Regions from separate parts of the Serratia sp. K1WW1 genome, predicted to be linked through region 1. Evidence: predicted binding sites of a transcription regulator. Region 1 holds the regulator's gene; the other holds the start of a gene.
What was found. Region 1 encodes CRP, which controls carbon source genes, mostly activating them, when cyclic AMP is high. Its sites were predicted from a motif close to ATGTGANNNNNNTCACAT; they were not measured.

Region 1 (5,760 bases):
GGTTGTTTGTTCAGGCTTTGCAGGAGATCGGTAAAAAATACGATGTGTTCAGCGATATTCGTGGCATGGGGCTGTTGATCGGTGCGGAACTGAAGGCGGGCTATCACGGCAAAGCGCGTGATTTCCTCACTGCCGCCGCTGTACGTGGCTTGATGATCCTCAATGCCGGGCCAAACGTGATCCGTTTTGCCCCTTCGTTGGTGGTTGAGCTGAAAGATATCGACGAAGGCATGGCGCTGTTCGAATTGGCCGTACAGGATGTGATTAACGGCTAATCAAGTCTGCGGGGCTGCGGTCCCGCTAACTTCAGCTTTCCCGCAGTTTGCGCTTCAGCCAGATCCCATGATGTGGGCGCTGGCGCCACGCCAGTGACGAGATGGTATGCATCACGGTCAGGTGAGAAAGGATCCGCCGCAGATGGCGTTCCATCTCGGTGACCGGCATGTCCGGGTGCAGGTCTGGCGGCTGCATGATGCTGTTGCTGGTACTCGGGCCGTCATATTCCAACCGCTGCTGGCAGCTCTGCAAGGCGATCTCACAGGTTTGCAGATACTCCTGCGCCAGCTTTGGCGTCAGCATATAGTGCTCGCGCGCCAGAATGGTCATCGCATTCAGGTGTTCAACGATAAACTGGTTATGGGTGATCCACAGCCGCATATCAGCCAGATAATTCGATTCAAACCCCGGTTCCTGCATCGCCTGATTGAGTGAGGTAAACAGGGCGTTATGTGCCTGATTGACCTGCATGCGCGTGTAGGCCAGCTCGCTGGGGTCGGGTTCCTGTTCTTCCAGCAAGAGTCGCAGTGCCGTCTGATCGTGCTCCAGAGCCTGATGGGCGTTTTTACGCAGCAGGCCACTCTGCCACTGCGGCCATAGCCAGATCGTGCCGCCAAACACCAGTACGCAGCCGATAAGGGTATCGATCAGGCGGGGAACCAGGAAATGGGTACCGTTCAGCGCCAGGAGCTGCAAGGTGTAGACGGCGGTCACGGTGAAGCCCATCACCGCCAGCCCGTAGTTTTTCCGCAGGATCAGATAGGCCGCCAGGGTGATGGCCAACATGATACTCAGCGTCACGCTTTCCGGCATTTGTAGTTGCAACAGTCCAGCGGCAATCACCAGCCCGGCCAACGTGCCGAGGGCACGGTGCTGGATCCTCACCCGCGTGGCGTTATAGCCGTTTTGACTGACCAGCATGATGGTCAGCAAGATCCAATAGGGTTTTGGCAGGTTGAACAGCATACCCAGGCTGCTGCCTGCCGCCAGAATGACCCCCAGCCTGGCGGCGTTGCGCAGGGCGTTGGATTTAAACGACAGATAGCTCACCACCGCAGGCCAGAAAGGCAGGCGTGACTGATTGGCCATCAGATTGCGGCGGTAAAGTGGGTGCTGAGTGCGTAGCAGGCGCGCGATGCGGCTGAAGTGGTAATAGCAGAACTGCCCAACCGGGTTATCGGCATGCTGTGAGGCCACTTTTTCCAGCGCCGCCAGCTCATTCTTCATGCTGAAACGCGCAGAGTGCCGATGATAGAGAATATCGTCGGCCACAACGCGCAGGCGCGTGGCGATCACCTGGGCGTTGCGGCGGATAATCGCTTCGGCCTGGCTTTGCTCCACCAGCTTTTGCACTTCTTCCGGCAGATGCAGGCTGACGGTGATGTGCTCTTGCAAATCGAGCGCCACCTGAAACGTACGTCGCAGGCGCTTTTGCTCCAGGTTATTGGCATGGGGCAGGAAATTAAGCTGTTGGTATAGCAGACTGATCAGGTCCATCACTTTCTGCTGGCGTTGCAACAGCGGCGGCAGGGCAGTTTCAGGATCGGTGTGCTGCGTCAGTAATGAGTATTTGGCTTCAAAATAGTCGGCCAGCTGCATATACAGCTGGCTTAGAGATTCGCGCATCGGCTGCTCTTTCCACAGCTTGAACCAGGCCCAGGTAAACAGCCCGTACCAGGCGGTGCCGACGATATACAGCAAAGGGGCATGCCAGATTGGCACGGTGCCTACCATGCTGAGGGAAAAGATGGCGGCGACCAATGCGGCTGGTAGCAGGCGTGCGTGCAGCGGGCTGATCTCACCGCTTACGCCGAGCAACAGCGCCATTGCCAGCATCAGCAAGGGTAACGGCAGATCCCACAGCAAGGCTTGTTGCAGCAGAAGGCTACTGAGTGCGAACAGGGAGCCGCCCACGACCAGGCGTTTGAAAAAGCGTTTGTGTGGCGTATCCAGCCCGGCAATGTTGCAGCAGGCGGGCACCAACGAGAACAGCATGCCGAGTTGCAGGTTGCCAATCAGCAAACCAAACGCCACCGGCAGGCACAACACCAGCGTTTGCCGCAGTGCGTAGTTGACTTCCGGGTGGTAGATCAGGCGGCGCCACATGGTTGGCTATTCAGCAGGTAAAGAAACGGCGCATTGCTGCACCGTTTCTCTGGGGATTAACGCGTACCGTACACGACAATGGTTTTGCCGTGCGCGGAGATCAGGTTTTGATCTTCGAGCATTTTCAAAATACGACCGACGGTTTCACGTGAGCAACCGACGATTTGGCCAATTTCCTGGCGGGTGATTTTGATCTGCATGCCGTCTGGGTGAGTCATGGCATCAGGCTGTTTTGCCAGGTTCAGCAAGGTCTGTGCAATGCGGCCGGTAACGTCAAGGAAGGCGAGGTTACCCACTTTCTCTGAGGTGACTTGCAGGCGGTTAGCCATCTGTGCGGACAGGCGCATCAGGATATCCGGGTTAACCTGGATCAACTGGCGGAATTTCTTGTAGGAAATTTCAGCCACTTCACAGGCGGTTTTGGCCCGTACCCAGGCGCTACGCTCCTGGCCTTCTTCAAATAATCCTAGCTCGCCGATGAAATCCCCCTGGTTAAGGTAGGACAGGATCATCTCTTTGCCTTCTTCATCTTTAATCAGCACCGCGACGGAGCCTTTGACGATGTAGTAAAGCGTTTCGGCCTTTTCACCTTGGTGAATAAGCGTACTCTTCGATGGATATTTGTGGATATGGCAATGAGACAGGAACCATTCGAGAGTCGGGTCTGTTTGCGGTTTGCCGAGAACCATTCGCTGTTATCCTCTGTTGTTATCGCTGCCTTGTATCACAGGGGTCAGAGTTCCCTGTAAAACGTGCTTATAGCCCGGTGTTTTAATTGTGGCTATCAACAGGTTTTGAGGCGTGTTATAGAAATACGCTTGTGCTCTAGCATATTAACTTGCAGGGAGAGCTGCAAGCTACATTCTGTTAACAAACCAATATAGGGGCCTTTCCTTGGACATATCCCTGAAATCGGTGACCTGGAAAGAGTTATTGCGGCTCTGTTTGTAGCACAGAGTGAGGCGGGTGTCTTGTGTTGTCTCGCTTCAGCATGATTAGCGTCAGGTTACGTTGCCAGAATGTATGCGAAAGCGTACCCTGTTTTTAAGAAATTAACCGGAGTGTGTAACATGCAGGCAAGAGTTAAGTGGGTAGAAGGGCTGACATTCCTGGGTGAGTCTGCGTCTGGTCACCAGGTTCTGATGGATGGCAACGCAGGCGATAAAGCGCCAAGCCCGATGGAAATGGTGTTGATGTCCGTCGGCGGCTGTAGCGCCATCGATGTGGTGTCGATCCTGCAAAAAGGGCGTAACGATGTGCGTGACTGTGAGGTAAAACTGACCTCCGAGCGTCGTGAAGAAGCACCGCGTCTGTTTACCCATATCAATCTGCATTTTATCGTCACCGGCAAAGGGCTGACCGATAAGATTGTCGAGCGTGCGGTGGATCTTTCTGCCGAGAAATACTGCTCCGTCTCCTTGATGCTGGGTAAAGCCGCCAGCATTACCCACAGCTTCGAAATCCGCGAAGTGGCCTGATCCTACCAAGGGTAGCGCAGGCAGTGTGCACGCAATAAATCAAGAAATCGCCGTGCCGTCACGGTTAGCGGCGATTTCTGTGAATACAGCACGCAATATTGCGCTTGTGGCAAGGTGTCGATAGGCAATGCCACCAGCCGATGCTGCAAATGGAACGGTGCACTCATCGCCCGCGCCACGATAGTCAGATAATCCGCCTCCAGCACCATATTCAAGCCACAGGTCACCGAGTCCGAGCGAATGGGCGAACGGCTCAATTGCTGATAGAAGGTGCCTAATACCGCACGCAACTGCTGGTAATAACCCATATCGGTTTCCGGTAATAACCACTTGGCCTCACGCAGTTCGTCCAGCGAGGTGGCCTGCGCCAGTGGGTGCCCCTGGCGTGCGATAATGCAAAAAGAGGCGTTGAACAGCGGTTCACGCACCAGATCCTCCAGAGGAAGTTCCGGGCTGACGGTACCCACGGCAAAATCCAGGCGGCCTTCGCGCAATGCTGGCAGTAGCGTAGAAAGCTGCGCTTCACGGATTAGGAGATTGGCCTGCGGAAACGGCTGTTTAAAGGCTTCGACCAGTTCCGGTAATACCGTCAGGGCGAGTAGCGAAGAGCAGCCAATGGCGACGTTACCTTGCGAATGCTGATTCAACTGCTGGATCTCGTCGGCGGCGCGCTGCAATTCCTCCAGGATCAACTGCATTCGCAGGGCGAAGGCGCGGCCGGTTTCGGTCAGCGTCATTCCCTGACTGCTGCGATTGATCAACTGGGTTTCCAGGATCTGTTCCAGTTCACGGATGGTGCGGCTCACCGCCGGTTGAGATTGCTCCAGCGCGCGTGCCGCCCCGCGAATACTGCCGCTGCGGATCACCTGCTGGAAGACTTTCAACTGCTGTAACTTCGGTAAATAGCGCATTCCCCACCCTATCAATAAAAAGCATCACCCCTTACAAAATTGTATCTTATGCCGCTCGGCAAAAGGCGATAATTTCAGCGCGTTGATGTAAGTGACTGTTATTAAAACTATAAAGTGACCTGGATCACATTATTAAACTACGCCCGCCACGCTGGTGGGCAGCCTGGGTGATAACTTAAAGGAATATCGGCGATGAAAAATCGTTCGCTAATGATTTTTTTGCTGTTTGTGGGCTATGTCGTGGTGTACATCGATAAAACCGTGATGGGTTTTGCGCTGCTACCTATCGAACGCGAGTTCAATCTACAGCCGGAACAACTGGGCTACGTTACCGGGATGTTTTTCCTGGCGTATTCCCTGTTCCAGATACCGGCGGGCTGGCTCAATGACCGCTTTGGCTTTAAGAAAGTGCTGTGCAGCTCGTTACTGCTGCTGGGGGGATTCGCCCTGTGCTTTGGCATTCTGGGGTTCGGCCTGGGCCTGCTGGTGACGTTCCGCTTCCTGTCCGGCATTGGCCACTCCGGCTATCCGTGTTCCTGCGCCAAGGCGGTGGTGGCGAATTTCCCACTGGAACAGCGCACCTTCGCGCAGTCCATTCTGCTGTCCTCCGCCGGGTTGGCGATGACCGTCGGGCCGCTGGTCGCGGTCTATTGCCTGGATCACATCGGCTGGCGTGGGTCGTTCTCTGCGCTTGGCCTGTTGGCATTCTTGATTGCCGCCTGCATCTTGTGGCTGGTGCCCAATCCGCCACAGGTGGCGCCCGCCAAAGCTGGGGCAGCCGCAGCCAACTATAAGGCTCTGCTGAAAAACCCAATCGTGCTGCTGCTGTTTGTGGCGATTTTCTGTATCAACATCCCGTCGTACGGCCTGATGGCCTGGCTGCCGAAATTCCTGGTACAGCAGCGCGGAATGCCGCTTGACGTCTCCAGCATGGTGGTGGCAGCCGGCGGTCTGGGGATCTGGATCTCCTCACTCGGCACCGGCTGGCT
Region 2 (5,760 bases), 1.1 Mb from region 1:
GCGCACCGAGCGGCAACGCCACCAGCACGCCTAGCAGGAAGTCGAGCGCCATCATTTTTGGATTTGGCGTACGCATCGCCAATGCGGTCACGACGGCGATCATCACCATACAGCCGCTGCCGGATGTCCAGCCGGTCCACAGCCAGAACAGGCAGCCTATCGAGGTCGCCGCCCAGGCTCGCAGCCCGTTGATCATCGCATGGTGGCCTTCCGCCGACGGCCTCTTCACCACCACTTCCCCGGCCAGTATCTCGTTTTCTACCGCGTTGATGCCGCTGTTGGTATGCACGCCTTTTGCCACCAGCAGATAGCGCGTCGCTGCGCCCACCCAGCCGGTGACCGTTTGCAGATGTTCATCGCTACGGTTGGTTGCCAGCACCTGGCGCACCAGCTTCAGGCGTTTATGCACTTCCTGCGCGGTTTCTGCCGGGACCATCAGCAGCTCACGGATATTTTCCTTCACCGCATCCGGATGATTGAGCAAAATCAGGTAGGTTTCACAGGCCTGGGTGATCAACGTCAGCGAAAGCGTATGTAACGCATGCAAGCGGCTGTTGACCCGCTGCCAACGTGACGACTCCAACATCAGGTTGCTGCGCATCCCGTTGATAGCGGTGGTGCTTTTAACCAGATCGCTCCAGGCACGGTCGATATCTTCCTTGCCGGCATCGCTGATACACATTTGCATCAGCTTGTACTGCCCCACCAGCAGTTGATCCACCGCACGATCGATATCCTGTTTGATCGAACGCGGGGAAAACAGCAGGTCGGCCAGTACCGCACTGAGAATACCGAGCACGATCTCGCTACAGCGCTCTACGGCGAACTGTGGCGCGTCCAGCAGTGAGGTGGTGGTCGTTGCGGAGGTGACGATGATAATCAGCGCCGTGTAGCCCGCCAGCCCCCAGGCATAAGAGTTTTCGACCTTCACCAGCGAGGAGATCCAGGTACAGACCCCCAGCCAGACGCAGCAAAGCATCAGCATCACCACCGGTGCACGAGCGCAGGTAACGATAATCAGCAAGCCGACAAAGCAGCCGATAAAGGTGCCGATAATACGCAGCCAGCCGCGATAGCGAATGGCGCCAGAGAAAGGTTCCCCCCCGGCGGCAAAGGCCGGGCCGGCAGCCACAATGGCCGCCGTCAGCACCGACCAGCGCGGGGTTTCCAGATTGAGGTGGAAACCGACAAACAGGGCGAAAACGATCGCAAAGCTGAGCTTGCAGGCAAACCGTAGCCGCAGAAAGGTTGGGTTGTTCATTAGCCGAACTCGCGCAACCGATGCATCAGCCGGATAAACGGCGAGCCGCTGTCGATGCTACGATCGTTCTTGCCGGTTATGACCACGGTCGCGGTGGTACCCGCCGGGTAAGAGTGTTGCTGATCTTTCTCATCGAGGATGATTTTCACCGGCACGCGCTGTGCCAGACGCACCCACTCCAGATTGCTGTCGATCGACGCCAGCCCCTTGCTGTTTGGGGTGCTGCTGCTGTTATTCACCGCCGCGGCCAGGCTATCGACGGTGCCGTGCATAATACGGTTGCTACCCAGCGGGGTGATCTCGGCACGGTCGCCTTTGCTCAACCCTTCAAGCTTGGTTTCTTCCAGATAGGCGATGACATAGAAACTGTTTTTCTTCACCAGCGCCACCGCCGTAGAACCACGGGTGATAAATTCCCCTGCGTGGACGTTGAGGTTGGTGACCCAACCGTCTGCTGGCGCACGCACCGTGGTCCGTTCCAGATCCAACTGCGCCAGATCGCGCACGGCGATCGCCTTGGCCAACTGATGCTGCACGGTTTGCAGCACGTTATTGGATTGGTCGATCTCTTCTTGTGACATCGCCTGGATCCCCAAGCGCACACGGCGGCCCGCTTCACGCTTCTTCTCAGCCGCCAGCGTCTGATAATAGGCCACATCGGCGTTGGCTTCGGCCAGTGCCTGTTGGTAACGTGGCTGGTCGATCACCATCAGGATCTGGCCCTGTTTCACCAGTTGGTTGTCGGTGATCGGCACGTCGGTCAGCAAACCGCTGACGTCCGGGGCTATCGCCACCACGTCGGCAGTGAATTTGGCATCACGCGTCCACGGCGATTCGGTGTAAAACGCCCAGGCCTTGAACACGGCGATGGCCGCCAGCAGGACCAGCAGCAAGGTGATGGCGATGCGGAGTATTTTTAATGACAGAGTTTTCACAGCAGCCTCAAACGAAAAGACACGAAATCAGATAAAACAAACAGCAATACAGCGCGGTATTGAACAACGCCGGATGCCAGACAAAATCGTAAATCCCGGTCGGCTGCAACAGGCGGCGTATGACGAAGAACAGGGCCAACGACGCTAACAGCTCAAAAAATACCGGTGGGAACGACAGTCCAAAAATGACCATAACCGGAAGCAAACTCATCACTTTATCCTTAATTGTTTACTACACCGGGGTTTTCCCTGCTGATTTCACATTCCATTTACATTCTAGCGCACGGACGCCAAACGTTATGATCTGGTAGTTGACCAGGCCACAAACCTGAAAAAGGGTTAAGCTAACAGCAGGCTTCCGCGAGAGGGAATGTATGGATAACCGGAGGGATCGTGCGGCCACGGCAGTTTACCGCGGCATAGCTGACCACGCTCAAGCGTTCAGAAGATCTTTACACCCGACGCGTTATATTAGCCTGCTTACTATCAACTCATCTATAATCTGTGATCTAAATCACTTTTAAGCCAGAGTGAACAATGGAAAGACTAAAACGGATGTCCGTGTTTGCCAAAGTCGTTGAATGCGGGTCATTTACCGCGGCAGCACGCCAGCTCGACATGAGTGTTTCATCCATCAGCCAGACAGTGTCCAAACTGGAAAATGATCTACAGGTGAAGCTGCTTAACCGCAGCACGCGCAGTATCGGCCTGACCGAAGCCGGTAAAATCTACTATCAGGGCTGCCGCCGCATGTTGCAGGAAGCCGCCGAGGTCCATGAGCAGCTTTATGCGCTGAACAATACGCCCATAGGCACGCTGCGCATCGGCAGTTCGTCCACTATGGCGCAAAACGTCCTGGCGACCATGACCGCCGATATGCTGCAAGAGTATCCTGGCTTGACGGTTAATCTGGTCACCGGCATTCCGGCCCCGGATCTGATTGCCGATGGCTTGGACGTAGTGATCCGCACCGGCGAACTGCAGGATTCCAGCCTGTTTTCCAAACGTCTGGGCTCGATGCCGATGGTGGTCTGCGCCGCCAAAAGCTACCTGACTCAACACGGGACACCGCAAAAACCGGCGGATATGGTGAATTTTTCCTGGTTGGAATACAGCGTACGGCCCGACAGTGAGTTTGAATTGATGGCTCCCGAAGGCATCAGCACGCGTATTTCCCCACAGGGGCGCTTCGTGACCAACGATTCACAAACCATGATCCGTTGGCTCAAGGCCGGGGCCGGGATTGCCTATGCGCCACTGATGTGGGTCATCGAAGAGATCAAACGCGGCGAGATTGAGATCCTGTTCAAGCGCTACCATTCAGAACCCCGACCGGTTTACGCACTGTACACCGAGAAGGACAAGCTGCCGCTCAAGGTGCAGGTGTGTATCAATTACCTGACGGAATACTTTAAACGCGTGGCGGAAGTGTATCAGGGCTATCGCTGAGGCTCCCTTATTACCCTGGAGTTCACTCCAGGGTAATAAGTTTGCTCTAGCTGATATATAGCCTTTACTGCTATAAAAATGGTTACTCATTTTATTAATGCTAATTATCGAAAGCATTTACCTTCATTTGATTGCCATTCTCTACTGAGAACTCTGCTGTATTCATTCGGGTTAACCGATCGGTTATGCGGAAATTTCCGCCATAGTTGCGGGTAATAAACCACCGCGATAATTGTTTGGAGCATATCCTGCCAATCCAACCCAAATGCCCATTCTGCTACCGCTTTCGCGCACTTGCTTACGCCCCTGCGGGTGTGATTTATTGATGAATTGGCGCTGGTGCGCCCAATTATCATTATCGCCATAAATAATAAAAACTCGGCTTCATTATTCATTATAGGAATCACCATGGAAAAGATCTCACGTACGCACCTGGTATATGCCATGTCGCGCGATAACGCCCCTGTGGCCACCGTTGCCAGCGGCAGCGACGTTTGTTTTGAAACCTGTGACTGCTTCGAAGATCAAATCGCCTCCGAACAGGCCGCCTTCACCGAACTGGACTGGAGCCGCATCAACCCGGCTACCGGGCCGGTTTACGTGCAGGATGCGAACCCCGGCGATGTGTTACGGGTAGAGATTAAACGTATTACCCCAACCAGCCATCAGGCAGTCATGGTCACCGCTCCAGGCCTGGGCGTCATTGGCGATGAGCTGCAACAGCCACAGATCCGCACCGTGCCGCTGGAAGACGGTTTCGCATTGCTGCCCGGCGGCGTGCGTTGGCCGTTAAAGCCGATGATCGGCGTGATTGGCGTCGCCCCGGCCGAAGAACCTATCTCTTGCGGCACACCAGATGCTCACGGCGGCAACATGGACTGCAAAATCATCACCGAAGGTTGCACGCTGTGGCTGCCGGTTAACGTTCCCGGTGCGCTGTTTGCGCTCGGCGATCTGCATGCCGCAATGGGCGATGGCGAAGTCTCGGTATGCGGGCTGGAAATTCCCGGCGAGGTAGTGGTGAACCTGAGCGTAGTCAAAAACCGCGCGCTGCCAACCCCGATGATGAGCACCGCCGATACGCTATATACCCTGGCATCCGCCAAAACGCTGGACCAAGCGGCCGAATTGGCAACGCGCAATATGGCGCACTTCGTGGCGGACTATAGCCAGGTCTCGCTGGCCGACGCCATCAACCTGCTGAGCATCACCGGCGATCTGCAAATCTGTCAGGTGGTCGATCCGCTGAAAACCTGCCGTTTCGCGCTGCCACGCAGCGTTGCCGAACAGTTAAACCTCCAGCTGGATTAGGGATAGCGCCATGTCTGTAGAACAATTTGGTTATAAGCAGGAACTGCACCGTACCCTTACTCTGAAAGATCTGGTGATATACGGCATGATCTTTATGGTGCCGATTGCGCCGTTTGGCGTGTTTGGCTACGTGTGGGAAGGCGCACAGGGCATGGTAGCGCTGGCCTATCTGATCGGCATGGTGGCGATGTTCTTCACCGCCATGAGTTACTGGTCAATGTCCCGCGCTTTCCCGGTTTCCGGCTCGGTCTATGCCTATGCCCAGCGCGGCATCCATGAAACCGTCGGCTTCTTTGCCGGCTGGCTGATCCTGCTCGATTACATCCTGGTACCGTCGTTGCTGTATATCGTCAGCGCGGCGGCGCTCGGCCCGATCCTGCCAGAAGTACCCGCCTGGGTGTGGATCGTGACCTTTATCGTGATCAACAGCGCGATCAATCTGGTGGGGATCCAGTTCACCGCCAAGGCCAACCGCTACATTCTGGTGGCGGAGATCGTGATCCTGACCATCTTTGTGGTGATGGGCCTGACGGCACTGTATTCCGGCGAAGGTTCCGGTGGCCTGACGCTGAACCCGCTCTACAACGCCGAGAAATTCAGCCTGCCGTTGGTGATGGGTGCGGTGTCGATTGCAGTGCTGTCGTTCCTGGGTTTTGACGGTATTTCAACGCTGTCCGAAGAGAGCAAAGGCGGGGCCGATGCCGTGGGGAAAGCCTCGCTGTATGCGCTGCTGTTGGTAGGGTCGCTGTTTATTCTGCAAACCTGGATTGCCGCCGATCTGGCTGCGGGCCAAAACTTCACTAA

Region 2: aaeR (HTH-type transcriptional activator AaeR) is a predicted target of CRP. The motif match lies at 2,699-2,716, and genes of this name have one in related genera.

Annotation. Positions count from the first base shown of each region.
Region 1 is NZ_CM147697.1:5,556,553-5,562,312, reverse strand. It holds gene argD (bifunctional acetylornithine/succinyldiaminopimelate transaminase) at 1-275, shown strand, start outside; gene ACX9GU_RS25330 (YccS/YhfK family putative transporter) at 307-2,382, opposite strand; gene crp (cAMP-activated global transcriptional regulator CRP) at 2,439-3,071, opposite strand; gene ACX9GU_RS25320 (OsmC family protein) at 3,453-3,860, shown strand; gene ACX9GU_RS25315 (LysR substrate-binding domain-containing protein) at 3,863-4,771, opposite strand; gene ACX9GU_RS25310 (MFS transporter) at 4,964-5,760, shown strand, end outside.
Region 2 is NZ_CM147697.1:649,347-655,106, reverse strand. It holds gene aaeB (p-hydroxybenzoic acid efflux pump subunit AaeB) at 1-1,261, opposite strand, end outside; gene aaeA (p-hydroxybenzoic acid efflux pump subunit AaeA) at 1,261-2,196, opposite strand; gene aaeX (p-hydroxybenzoic acid efflux pump operon protein AaeX) at 2,204-2,407, opposite strand; gene aaeR (HTH-type transcriptional activator AaeR) at 2,734-3,645, shown strand; gene ACX9GU_RS02945 (hypothetical protein) at 3,750-4,040, opposite strand; gene ACX9GU_RS02940 (acetamidase/formamidase family protein) at 4,054-4,956, shown strand; gene ACX9GU_RS02935 (APC family permease) at 4,967-5,760, shown strand, end outside.